One region of the Vibrio sp. 704 genome, then DNA from elsewhere that is predicted to be linked to it. Evidence: predicted binding sites of a transcription regulator. Region 1 holds the regulator's gene; each other region holds the start of a gene.
The links. The regulator CRP, encoded in region 1, controls carbon source genes, mostly activating them, when cyclic AMP is high. The targets are predictions, from matches to a motif close to TGTGANNNNNNTCACA.
Positions count from the first base shown of each region.

Region 2: rppH (RNA pyrophosphohydrolase) is a predicted target of CRP. The motif match lies at 1,181-1,196, and genes of this name have one in related genera.
Region 3: ectA (diaminobutyrate acetyltransferase) is a predicted target of CRP. The motif match lies at 2,014-2,029, and genes of this name have one in related genera.
Region 4: recB (exodeoxyribonuclease V subunit beta) is a predicted target of CRP. The motif match lies at 1,312-1,327, and genes of this name have one in related genera.

Region 1 is NZ_JAWOUH010000029.1:29,583-32,799, reverse strand. It holds gene R7R24_RS22910 (phosphoribulokinase) at 1-807, shown strand, start outside; gene crp (cAMP-activated global transcriptional regulator CRP) at 1,048-1,680, shown strand; gene R7R24_RS22900 (DUF1338 domain-containing protein) at 1,817-2,608, opposite strand; gene astD (succinylglutamate-semialdehyde dehydrogenase) at 2,857-3,217, opposite strand, start outside.
Region 2 is NZ_JAWOUH010000010.1:134,365-137,581, forward strand. It holds gene R7R24_RS14975 (DUF6482 family protein) at 1-34, shown strand, start outside; gene mutH (DNA mismatch repair endonuclease MutH) at 50-730, opposite strand; gene rppH (RNA pyrophosphohydrolase) at 1,350-1,871, shown strand; gene ptsP (phosphoenolpyruvate--protein phosphotransferase) at 1,874-3,217, shown strand, end outside.
Region 3 is NZ_JAWOUH010000003.1:469,929-473,145, reverse strand. It holds gene R7R24_RS08180 (ectoine synthase) at 1-65, opposite strand, end outside; gene ectB (diaminobutyrate--2-oxoglutarate transaminase) at 80-1,345, opposite strand; gene ectA (diaminobutyrate acetyltransferase) at 1,380-1,913, opposite strand; gene R7R24_RS08165 (BCCT family transporter) at 2,228-3,217, opposite strand, start outside.
Region 4 is NZ_JAWOUH010000014.1:74,196-77,412, forward strand. It holds gene recC (exodeoxyribonuclease V subunit gamma) at 1-1,118, shown strand, start outside; gene recB (exodeoxyribonuclease V subunit beta) at 1,446-3,217, shown strand, end outside.

The sequences.
Region 1 (3,217 bases):
TCTGAAGCCTTCCGTAAAATGTTCAATATGATGAACGTTAAACCCGCATGGGTTGAAGGCGATAGCTTCCATCGCTTTACTCGCCCAGAAATGGACATCGAAATTCGCAAAGCCCGCGAGCAAGGTCGACACATTAGCTATTTTGGCCCACAAGCTAATGACTTCCCGGGATTAGAAGAGTTTTTCCGTAAGTTCGGGCATGATGGTACTGGCAGCGTGCGCCGTTATCTGCACACGTTTGACGAAGCGGTTCCCTACAATCAAATGCCAGGCACGTTTACACCGTGGCAAGACTTACCCGAAAACAGCGACGTGCTGTTTTATGAAGGGTTACATGGTGGCGTGGTCGATGGCGATGTTAATGTTGCTCAACATGTGGATTTCTTAATCGGCATGGTGCCGATTGTGAACTTAGAGTGGATACAAAAATTCGTACGTGACACTCGCGATCGCGGCCATTCGCGTGAAGCGGTAATGGACTCAATCGTGCGATCCATGGACGATTACCTCAACTATATCACTCCGCAGTTTTCTCGTACTCACATCAACTTCCAGCGCGTACCGACCGTTGATACTTCCAACCCACTTAATGCAAAAGGCATCCCTAGTTTGGATGAGAGTTTTGTAGTGATTCGCCTACGCGGTATCAAGAATGTCGACTTCCCATATCTGCTGGCCATGATTGATGGCTCATTCATGTCACGCCACAACACGATTGTCGTACCCGGCGGTAAGATGAGCTTTGCAATGGAGCTCATAGTTCGGCCTATCCTACAACAGCTCATCGAAACAGGGAAAATTGGCTAAAAACCTGCCTGCGAAGATGTTTACTTTTCATACCGTGATCATGTGCACAGTTTTGCTTACAAAATCTCAATCATGGCACGATTAAAATCAAGAAATCGTTTTCGAAAAAGGATACTATTTCTTACCGAAACACAAGAGAGCTTGCAGCATATAAAAAGTGCTCTTATTCTAGTAGGCCTAATTCAGGCTTAGCTAAAATATGGATAGCGCAAGCGTACCCTGCAGAGGAAGTGAGATATTATGGTTCTAGGTAAACCTCAAACCGACCCAACATTAGAGTGGTTTCTTTCACACTGTCATATTCATAAGTACCCTTCAAAGAGCACGCTAATTCACGCGGGCGAAAAGGCAGAAACTTTGTACTACATCGTTAAAGGTTCTGTTGCGGTTCTTATCAAAGACGAAGAAGGTAAGGAGATGATCCTTTCTTACCTAAACCAAGGAGACTTTATTGGTGAACTTGGTCTATTCGAGGAAGACCAAGAGCGCACAGCTTGGGTTCGTGCTAAATCTCCTTGTGAAGTTGCTGAAATTTCTTTCAAGAAGTTCCGTCAGCTTATCCAAGTAAACCCAGACATCCTAATGCGCCTTTCTGCGCAGATGGCTCGTCGTCTTCAAGTAACTAGCCAAAAAGTAGGTGACCTGGCGTTCCTAGACGTAACTGGTCGTATCGCTCAGACGCTTCTGAACCTTGCAAAACAACCAGACGCAATGACTCACCCAGACGGCATGCAAATCAAGATCACTCGTCAAGAAATCGGTCAAATTGTTGGCTGTTCTCGTGAGACAGTGGGTCGTATCTTGAAGATGCTAGAAGAGCAGAACCTAATCTCTGCTCACGGTAAAACCATCGTGGTTTACGGTACTCGTTAATCTCGAACTAGAGTGACACGAACAAAATTATAAAAGCCACCAATGGCAACATTGGTGGCTTTTTATTTACTCATGACCAAATGAGATAGGGTGCAGCGAACACTAATGAGTAAGCTTAACAGGTTAACCCTAAAACTTAGCCATTCGTACTTTCAAAGATTTTGTCAGCTGAAGCGGCCACGAAACCTGGGTACAAATCACCATTTTCCATCGGATAGCGCTTAGCAAATTCATAAAACCCGCCAGGGATAATTTCAGTGCCTTCGCTAAAACGAACCGCTACTTTATCTGCCATGGTCGATGACTGCTCTAGCAACACCTCAGGAGTGCCCTTCACTTCACCACCATTTTCATTAATGGTAAACCCAGCGGTACGCAGATGATCGTTTACCTGCTTCACTTCTTCATATTCATTGAGTTGGTTAACGCTCACCGTGAAGTGGTTTGCTCCGTAACCATGCGCCGCAAGCCAAGATGCGTACTCACTTTCTTTAGCCAACGTTTGGTAATCAGCAAAGCTTAAATCCCACAAGCGTCCACCATGTAAGAATGCGCTATCGTTCAGCTTGTCAGCATCGACTTGTGCCACCAAATTTTTCACAATCTCTTGTAGCTCAGGCGAGCACTCTTCAACTTTTAGCTCACTAATAAATACTTTAGGTTGCTTCGGATCTGGGTGCTCATAGTGCTTAGCAATCAGCTTTTTGCTTTCGAAAACGTAATCACCACACGCCTTGTAACCAATAGCTACAAATGGCTTAGCTAGAGTTTCAATACCAAGAGGCGCGATATTGAAGGTACGTAAAGCTATATGATCATTAATCAGAGGCTCATCTTCTTGAAGCAGCTGATGCACTTTAGCCGCCGAAGGGCAAAGACGTTGAATGTAATCTTGCCATAGCGATTCAAATAACACATCGGGCGTCATAACGACTCCTTGTTACGAGATGTAGAGTTTAAAGGTAAGCGGAAGTTGGCTGCTCGTTCACAACAAAAGTTGTCCAGAATAATGAACGAGCAACCATCAACCTGTGACGGTAAATGCCAGTCAGTCAACACGCTTTTCCGAGTCTTTGCTCACTTTTCGTGTTCTGCCAACGATCACTACAACCCATACCTAAATGATGCGCCGGCAAGGTGAGCCGCAATGCATAGTTGCGACTCTATTATTAAAACTTATAGCGCTACACCTGGACTCAATGTTGCAGGCAAGACAGTCTCTTGACCTTCCATTGATGCCATTGGGTACGCACAGTAATCTGCTGCGTAGTAAGCGCTTGGGCGCAAGTTACCCGACGCCCCCGGACCACCAAATGGCGCATCACCGCTTGCACCAGTGAGCTGGCGGTTACGGTTCACGATACCTGCACGAATGTGGTCAACGAAGTATTCCCATTCTTGGTCGTCGGTTGAAACCAAACCAGCAGATAAGCCAAAGCGCGTATCGTTTGCTAGCGCCACGGCTTTGTCTAATCCTTCGTAGCGCACCACTTGCAGAAGTGGGCCGAAGTACTCTTCATCTGGTAACTCAGCAATG
Region 2 (3,217 bases), on a different contig from region 1:
CTGCGATATTGAGTTATCGCTCGTGACGCACTAAATAGCTGATATGGTTTTATTCTGGTTGAGTGTTAATGTAGTGCTTGAGTAAGATCTGTTCAGTAAACTGTGTTCTAAGGTAAAAGCCTCGGGGCAGAGTTTTCATCGGCTTACCATTTGAGTTGTATGCTTCGGTGAGCGCTTTTGCATTTGCGGCTTTAGGGCGAAGATGCAGCGCTTCTCCGTGTCTGGCGGAAATTTGATCAAATCTTCCCAAGACGATCATCTCCATTAACTCTTCCCAGTCATTTCGCAAAATCCGTTCTTCTTCTTCATCTGGTGACCAAATGAGTGGACTGCCCACACGTCTTTCAGCGAGTGGGATTTCTCGTTCTCCTTCTACGGGTACCCAAAGCACACGAGATAGCTTGTTTCGAACATGACTTGTTTCCCATGTAAGACCATGAACACCAGTGAGGGGGGCCACAGAAACAAAGGTTGTTTCTAAAGGTTTGCCAGAGTAACTGATCGGAATACTTTTTAACTCGATCCCTAGTTTTGCGAAATCTTGTTGAGGTTTACTGCCAGCTGGAGCGCCCAAGTGCCATTCGAGTAATTGACCCACCCAACCTTTATCACGTTTTAAGTTTTCAGGAACAATCATATTCGCCTCGGCGGCCAACTCAGCAAAACTGAGTCCTGCCATATCATGCGCTCGTTCCAATAGCTCTGCTTCTGTTTGTGGTTCTGGTTTCATAGTTACAAGGTGGTATTACAAAAAATATAGTTTATCAAACTCCGACCAAATCTACTGTTTAAGATTTCACCGAGGCGGTGTAAGAACGATCAATTCATAACTTATCCACAGGTGGAGGAGGTATTGATAAGATCCTGACGGGGTCTGTATGAATAAACAGGGGTTAAAATGCATTTTTGGGGTTGATTTTGTTGTAATCATCTAAACGAATAGCAGGTAAGTGTGGATAAATAGCCTGTTGGTGGATCTTTGACCGATCTGAGTTTGGTGAAAAGATCATCAAGAAATTGAAGATCGAATTATCGTTATTTTTAAAAATAAATACTTTTTTATCAATGTTTTATGTTTGTTTTTTTGTTTATTCATTTGTTTTTCATTTGATGGGATTGAACTGAATTACTCATTTGAATTGAATTCTTCACAAAGTTATTCACAGAAAAGGTGAATAAATGTGGGCAATGTCTCACTCTTGTGTTGATAAGGTATGGTTTGATTAAAAGATATCCAAAAATGCTGAAAAGGTAATAAATCTTGCTCATATCACATCAGTAAGTTTGCTAGTAATGGGGATATGTGGAAAAATCACGGTAATAAAAAATTTATTCATAGAGGTTAGCCAGTGATAGATGGCGATGGTTACCGACTTAATGTTGGTATTGTGATATGTAATAACCATGGTCAGGTCTTCTGGGCTAAACGATACGGGCAACACTCATGGCAATTTCCACAAGGTGGGATTGACGAAGGTGAAACCCCTGAACAAGCCATGTTCAGGGAGTTATACGAAGAAGTCGGTTTAACGAAAAAAGACGTTAAGATCATTGCAACAAGTCGTCATTGGTTAAGATATAAGCTACCAAAGCGATTGGTGCGTTGGGACTCCAAGCCTGTTTGTATCGGCCAAAAACAGAAATGGTTTCTGCTGAGATTAGAATGCGATGAGTCTCGCATTAATATGCAACGCGGAAAATCCCCTGAATTTGATGGTTGGCGCTGGGTAAGTTACTGGTATCCAGTTAGGCAAGTTGTTTCTTTCAAGCGAGATGTTTATCGACGAGCGATGAAAGAATTTGCATCCTTAGCCATGCCTTTTCGAGAGAGAAAAGCGAAAGGGAAAAGAAAAAAGCAACGTAGAGGATAATCATGCTCAGTCAGCTAAGGGAAATAGTTGAGAAAGTCTCCAGGGTCGATGATGTGCATCTGGCATTCGATATATTGGTGAAAGAGACTTGTGCTGCCCTTAGTACTGAGTGCTGTACTATCTATCTTGCTAATGAAGAAATGCAGCGCCTTGAGTTAATGGCAACTCAAGGCCTTATTTTTGAAGGTGATAGTATTCATATCAACTTCAATGAAGGCTTGGTTGGGTTGGTAAAACGAAGCGCTGAACCCCTTAACCTTGCCGAAGCCTCAAAACACCCCGAGTTCAAATTCTTTCCTCAACTCGGCGAACAGATTTACCACTCTTTTTTAGCTACTCCAATCATTCATCGTAAACAAGTTTTAGGTGTGTTGGTGATCCAACAAAAAACACCGCGCTTGTTTAGTGAAATGGAAGAATCGTTTCTTGTTACTTTATCCGCTCAGTTAGCGGTGCTCATTGCACATGCGCAGAATCTTGGGCATTGGCAGTTAGCATCTAAACCCACGGTATTAAAAGGTTTGCCTGCGTCTACTGGTGTCGCGATTGGAGAGTTTTGGTTCGACAATACCCAGCCGAGTTTATCGGATGTTTTCCCTTCGTCCACGTTAGATAAGGAACGCGAGCACGAGACACTACTGGTGGCCATAGAGCGAGCGTTAAATGACTTTCGCCGTATGCGGAAAAAACTGGACAGTGAAATCAACAAAGATGCGCTGGCGATCTTCGATCTGTTTACTCACTTACTGAATGATCCGATGCTTCGCGGTGATTTGAAGAAGCAGATTGAAAAAGGAGATAGGGCAGACTGGGCGTTACGCCAAGTTGTAGAATCATACTCGAATCGATTTGCCAGAATGTCGGATGTATACATGCGTGAAAGAGCGCAAGATATCCGAGAGTTAGGGCAAAGGCTGCTCTATTTTCTGCACAACAGCGAGCAAGAAAATTCTGCAATTGATCGTCCCATTATTTTGGTGGCGAATGAACTCACTGCCACCTTGCTCGCTTCTGTACCTAAAGAGTTTTTGTTAGCTGTCGTATCATTAGAGGGAGGCGCAAACTCTCACGCTGCCATTTTATCTCGAGCTCTTGGGGTCCCTGCAGTCATGGGCGCCAACATTAATCCGGATGTGGTGAATGGCAAACTCGGGATAGTCGACGGCTATACGGGTGAGATCTTCTTAGAGCCAAACCGCCAGTTGTTGCGAGAGTATCGCAGCTTAGTAAGCGAAGAGTCTGAATTGTTTGCCATGGTAAACAAGGACCTCGCACTCCCTGCGGTTACGCAAGATAATCACCATATCGAAATTATGCTGAATGCGGGACTCAGTGCTGACAGTAAT
Region 3 (3,217 bases), on a different contig from region 1:
TCCCAGTTATCCGAAACAACACGTCGTTCGCTGTTGCGGCATTCATCTAGAGTTCTGACGATCATAATTAAAATCCTTATTAAGATGCTTGTTTGAAATGTTTCGCAGCGATAGTCTCTACTGCATTTTCAAAGATGCTTAGTCCTTGATCTAGCTCTGATTCGCTGATGGTTAGTGGACAGAAGAACTTCACAACTTCATCGTCTGGACCCGCTGTCTCTATCACCATTCCATTCTCGAAACAGTTTTTCGCAATTTCAGATGCCATATCACCATTGATACATTCAATACCAACCATCATGCCGCGGCCTTTTTTCTGCACAAACATTTGTGGAAAGCGACGAACACAACGGTCAATAACAGCACTTACCTTGTCTGAACACTGCTTGATGTGTGTTTCAAAATCATCGTTTGCCCAGTAAATTTCTAGTGCTTTTGCAGCAGTAATAAAGGCGTGATTATTGCCACGGAACGTACCGTTATGCTCGCCTGGCTTCCACTGGTCAAGCTCAGGCTTAAGTAATACGACAGCCATCGGCAAACCGTAACCACCGATCGACTTCGATAGCGTCACGATATCCGGTTGGATACCAGACGGCTCGAAACTAAAGAAAGTACCGGTACGTCCGCAACCTGCTTGAATGTCATCGACAATCACAAGAATGTCATTGGCTTTACAGATTTTGCTCAAACGTTGTAACCACTCGTTTGAAGCAGCATTTAAACCACCTTCACCCTGCACAGTTTCAAGAAGTACAGCGGCTGGTTTATCCATACCTGCAGAGTTATCATTTAGCATGGTTTCGAACAGCGCGAGACCATCTACGCCAGCGTAACCTTCAAATGGAATACGAGTGACGTTACTTAGACTAGAACCGTTACCTTGTCTGTGATGCTGGTTACCCGTTGCAGCCAGTGCGCCAGCAGTACAACCATGGAAACCGTTAGTAAACGCAACGACGCTGTCGCGGCCTTTTACTTTTTTAGCCAGCTTCAATGCCGCCTCAACAGCGTTAGTACCTGTTGGGCCCGTAAACTGAACCTTGTAATCCAAGTTTCTTGGTTTAAGGATGTAAGTATCCAACGCTTCCAGAAACGATGCTTTCGCTTCTGAGTGCATATCCAAACCGTGAGTAATACCGTCCATTTCAATGTACTCAAGCAACGCTTGTTTTAGTACTGGATTGTTATGGCCGTAATTTAGAGATCCCGCTCCAGCAAGGAAGTCTAAGTATCGTTCACCTTGTTCTGTTTCTAGCCAGCAGCCTTTCGCTTTACGAAAAACGACCGGGAAATTGTTTGAATATGAGCGTACGTTGGATTCCTGCTTTTTGAAAATATCCATGATGAGACCGTTTTTAATTCCTATTGTTTGAGGATTATTTGAGAGGAATGCGATACAAATATTCTGTATCGTGTTTGCCTTTAAAGTGGGCTTCTTCATCCAAAAATGTGCTTACTTGGCCAGAATTGCCGTTCATCGCATCTAACTTTTTGAACAGTGCCCAAGAGGCTTTATTATCTTCCGTGATGGTAGTTTCTACCGATTTAACACCGCCTAATTCCTCTCGGGTGAGAAGTTCTTTCAACATGCGGAATGCTAAACCATGACCTCTAAAGCGAGGTGAGACTGCAACTTGCCAGACAAATAAAACGTCTTGCTCGTCTGGTTTCTGATAACCGGAAATGAAACCTGCGATTTCGCCTTTTTGCTCAACCAAAATACTGGTTTTGCTGAAATGCGTAGACTGTAGGAAATTGCAATAAGATGAGTTCATGTCCAATGGAGGACAGTCTGCAATCAAGCTGTAAATGTCGTCACCATCAGAGATTTTAGGCTCACGAAAAATCCATTTTTTACTTGAGTCTTCTCCAATCTCTGGATAAAGGACCCAAGGTGCTGATGTGATCATGTGAAAATACATATCCTTTGAGGTCTAATTAAATTTCCTTTTTATTATGGGCATCCCTCGCGACTAAAAATCAAATAATCCGCCTTTTTATCGGTATTTTTGTGATCTAGATCACAAAAATAAACCTATTAACCAAAAGTTAAAATAGTTTGAGGTCTAATTTATTAAATAGTCACCCAAATGCACAGTACAAAAAATAACCAGAATAAGACCGTTTTCCATGCTGTTCATTTCTCAGAGAAAAATAGAAATCCAAAAAAAAGCGGCATGCTTTCGCATACCGCTTTTATCAATAATTTAACTGCTGATACTAGTTATTTTGATTTCTTAGAAACCGCCTTTGGACGAGGTTCATCCATCAAACCTTTTATCAAAGATACCGTTGCAACAAGCAAAACAATAGTAAATGGTAAACCAGTCGTCACCGCCATTGCTTGAGCAGCAGCTAGACCACCACCCAACATCAATGCAATCGCAACCAAACCTTCAAACGTACACCAGAACACGCGTTGTGGCGTTGGTGCATCGACCTTACCGCCCGCAGCAATAGTATCAATAACCAGTGATCCTGAGTCAGAAGAGGTAATGAAGAACACCACGACTAAGATAATGCCGACAAAAGATGTTATCTCAGCCAATGGCATAACATCTAACATGGCAAAAAGTTTTAAAGGTAGTTCTGCGTTAAACACCGCCTCGTAGCCATCATTAACGTATTGGCTAATTGCGTTACCGCCAAAAGCCGTCATCCATAACACACAAACTGAAGATGGGATAAGAATAACGCAAATAATAAACTCACGAACCGAACGACCGCGAGACACACGTGCGATGAACATACCCACAAATGGTGACCAAGAAATCCACCACGCCCAGTAAAACGCCGTCCAGCCTTGAGAGTAATTCACATCCTCTCGTCCAAATGGCATAGATAAGGCAGGGATATTAGCTACATAGGAAACGATGTTCTCGAAGAAACCAGTTAAAATCGCAATCGTCGGGCCAACAACAATAACAAATAGCAATAGCAGCGCTGCAAGACCCATGTTGATTTCAGATAAGATTTTCACGCCCTTATCGAGTCCAGCCACAACAGAGATTAAAGCGAGCGCAGTAATACCAATAATCAATATAACCTGCGTGGTATTGGTCATTGGGACATCAAACAGGAAGTTCAAACCCGTTGCGGCTTGAGACGCACCGTAGCCTAACGATGTTGCTAAACCAAAAACCGTCGCTACAACTGCAAGAATATCGATAATATGACCAGTCCAACCCCATACACGCTCACCAAACAAAGGGTA
Region 4 (3,217 bases), on a different contig from region 1:
TGCCGTTTAGCCCAAGTGCGTTCCAAGGCACGCACGCCAGCTACGCGAAAGAGTGGATTCCAGCGGCATTGACTCAAAGTAGTCAATCGCAAGGCTATGTTCGTCGTGATTTTAATCGTGCATTAGACGACTATCTGTTAGGAGCGACGTTCCCACTTGAGCTCGACTTAGTCGAGTTGCAACGTTTCTGGCGCTTACCGGTGCAGTATTTTTTCAATCGTCGCTTAAAAGTAATCTTTGAGCCGCCACTGCCGGTGATGGAAGACGACGAACCCTTTGTTTTAGGTGGTTTGGAAAGTTATCAAATGCGTGATGAGCTGTTAGAAACCTTGCTTGAAACGACATTGATGCAGCCTGAGAAAAAAACAGAGGTGCTTAAACACTTTATGAGTCAACAGCGCGCGCAAGGCAAACTGCCGGTGGGGGCGTTTGGTGATATCGAGTTTGAAACCAACCGAGTTCAGGCGGAAGAGCTGGTGGACAAACTGGCGTTTTTATCTGGTGCGCCTCAAGACGATTTGGAAATCGACCTGACGTTTGACTCCTTATTTGAGCGAAATGAAGGCGAAGAGAAAAACGTTCGCCTGACTGGTTGGCTAACTCAATGCTACCAATCCGGTTTGATTCGCTATCGAAGCGGTAAGATTCGCTCGCAGGATTACCTTGCAGCGTGGATCGATCACCTTGCCATGTCGGCGTCGGGTCATGCTAAGAAAACCCACATCATTGGTTACGATCGTAAAGAAGGCGCGCTGCATTTGATCTACCCAGAAATTGCCGATGTGCATTATGCCAAACATCTACTGACTGAATTAGTTCGCTTATTCTTCGAAGGCATGACTAAGCCTTTGCCTTATTTCCCGAAAACGGCGTTGGCTTGTGTTGAAGCGGGCTTTAGCCGTGGTCAGTGGGTCGATGACGAAGAGAAATCTTTGAAGAAAATGGCTGACGCATTCAATGATGGTTTCATGAGCCCGGGCGAAGGCAATAATGCGTACATCTCTCGAATTTGGCCTGCTTGGAATGATGAGTTGGCCTCAGAAGTTCGTGTGCTGACAGCATTAGTACTGCAAGGTGCGCGCTTAGCGGTTCAAGACGCTGATGATGTAAAAGCGTGATAAAGAAAGTTGGATAAAGAGAAGGAAGAGTAGGGTGGCCGCCAGAAAATCATTATTTTTTGTAGGGCGTTTGCTGTACGGCCACAAGGTCAGAGGGACCATGATACTTTTGTTTAATTCATTTGAGTTGTGCCGCCAAAAAGGTTTGGCTTATCTCGTGGGGCGCATACTAACGGTACGTCTTATGGATAACCGTGAGAAAGATCTCACAAAGCTCTAAATTATCCAACTTGTTAAACATATTAATAGAATTTTTAACTATAGATCACATTTATTAGGTGATACGTCCTAGTAAATAATCCGGAGAGATTCAGCGTTATGGATCAAATGTCAGGTGCAGAGTGTCCTCTACATACGTTAGACCGCACAGAGCAACCTCAACCAACGCCACTAGAACCGATGACGTTTCCTCTGCATGGCGCGAGGTTAATCGAGGCATCAGCAGGTACAGGTAAAACCTTCACTATTGCAGGTTTATATCTGCGCCTTTTGCTTGGTCACGGCTGCGAGGAAACTCGACATCGCGTACCGCTTACAGTCGACCAAATTCTGGTCGTAACCTTTACCGAAGCGGCAACTGCGGAATTACGCGATCGTATCAGGGCAAGGATCCATGACGCGCGAATCGCGTTTGCGCGTGGACAGAGTTCCGATCCGGTGATCCAACCTTTGCTTAATGAGTTTGACGATCACAAGCAAGCCGCAGAAATTTTATTGCAGGCAGAGCGTCAGATGGACGAGGCGGCGGTCTACACCATTCACGGTTTTTGCCAACGTATGCTAACGCAAAATGCGTTTGAATCTGGCAGCCGATTTAATAACGAGTTTGTGACCGATGAAAGTCACCTAAAAGCGCAAGTTGTAGCCGATTACTGGCGCCGCAATTTCTACCCGTTGCCATTTACCTTGGCTGGAGAAATTCGCCAGCTATGGGGCTCTCCATCTGCGTTATTGTCTGACATCAGCAATTACTTAACTGGTGCGCCGTTAAGCCTTTCTGTTCCGGCAATGAAAGGCAGTTTGGCTGATCTTCATACTGAAAATCTGAAAAAAATTGATGAATTAAAAGCACAGTGGCGAGAAAGCCAAGATGACTTCTTAACGCTAATTTCAGATTCAGATATTAACAAACGTAGCTATACCAAAAAGTCTCTGCCGACGTGGTTGGAGGTGGTAAACACTTGGGCGGCAACGGAAACTACAGGTTACGATTATCCAGACAAGCTGGAGAAATTCGCGCAAAACGTCTTGTTGGAAAAAACACCGAAAGGCAGTGCGCCGCAGCATGCGGTATTTGAAGCCATTGAAACATTTCTTACCAATCCAATCAGCTTAAAAGCGCCACTGCTTGCGCATGCGATTGAGCATTGTCGAGTGATGCTGGCCAACGCGAAAAATCAAAAACAGTGGCTCTCTTTCGATGATTTGCTGACGCAACTTTCTGCTTCTATCGATACGGACGAAAGCGAGCTTTTAGCGGCGCGTATTCGTACTTTGTATCCTGTCGCAATGATTGACGAGTTTCAAGATACCGACCCGCTTCAATACAGTATTTTCAGCCGTATTTATCTGAACAACCCGGAATGTGGTTTGTTTATGATCGGTGACCCCAAGCAGGCGATTTATGGCTTTCGTGGCGCAGACATTTTCACCTATATCAAAGCGCGTAACCAAGTAAGTGCCCACTACACGTTAGGAACCAACTGGCGTTCTAGCGCAGATATGGTGCAGGCGGTGAACCAAGTGTTTGCCTTGCCCGATAGTCCATTTATCTATGATTCGGATATTCCGTTCTTACCCGTTAAGTACAGTCCCAATGCCGAAAAACGCATTTGGACTATGGGTGGCCAAAAGCAACCGGCGCTGACTTATTGGTTGCAAGAAGCGGACGATAAACCGCTACCAAAAGGCGAGTATTTGACTCGAATGGCAGAGGCGACCGCAAGCCAAATCCAAACCATTTTGACGCAGGCTCAACAGGGGCAAGCGTGTCTGGTGAATGGCGAAAAACAGAAAGCGGTTCAAGCGGGCGATATCGCGGTGTTGGTTCGAACAGGTAGTGAAGGTCGAATGGTCAAACAAGCCCTGGCAGACCAAGG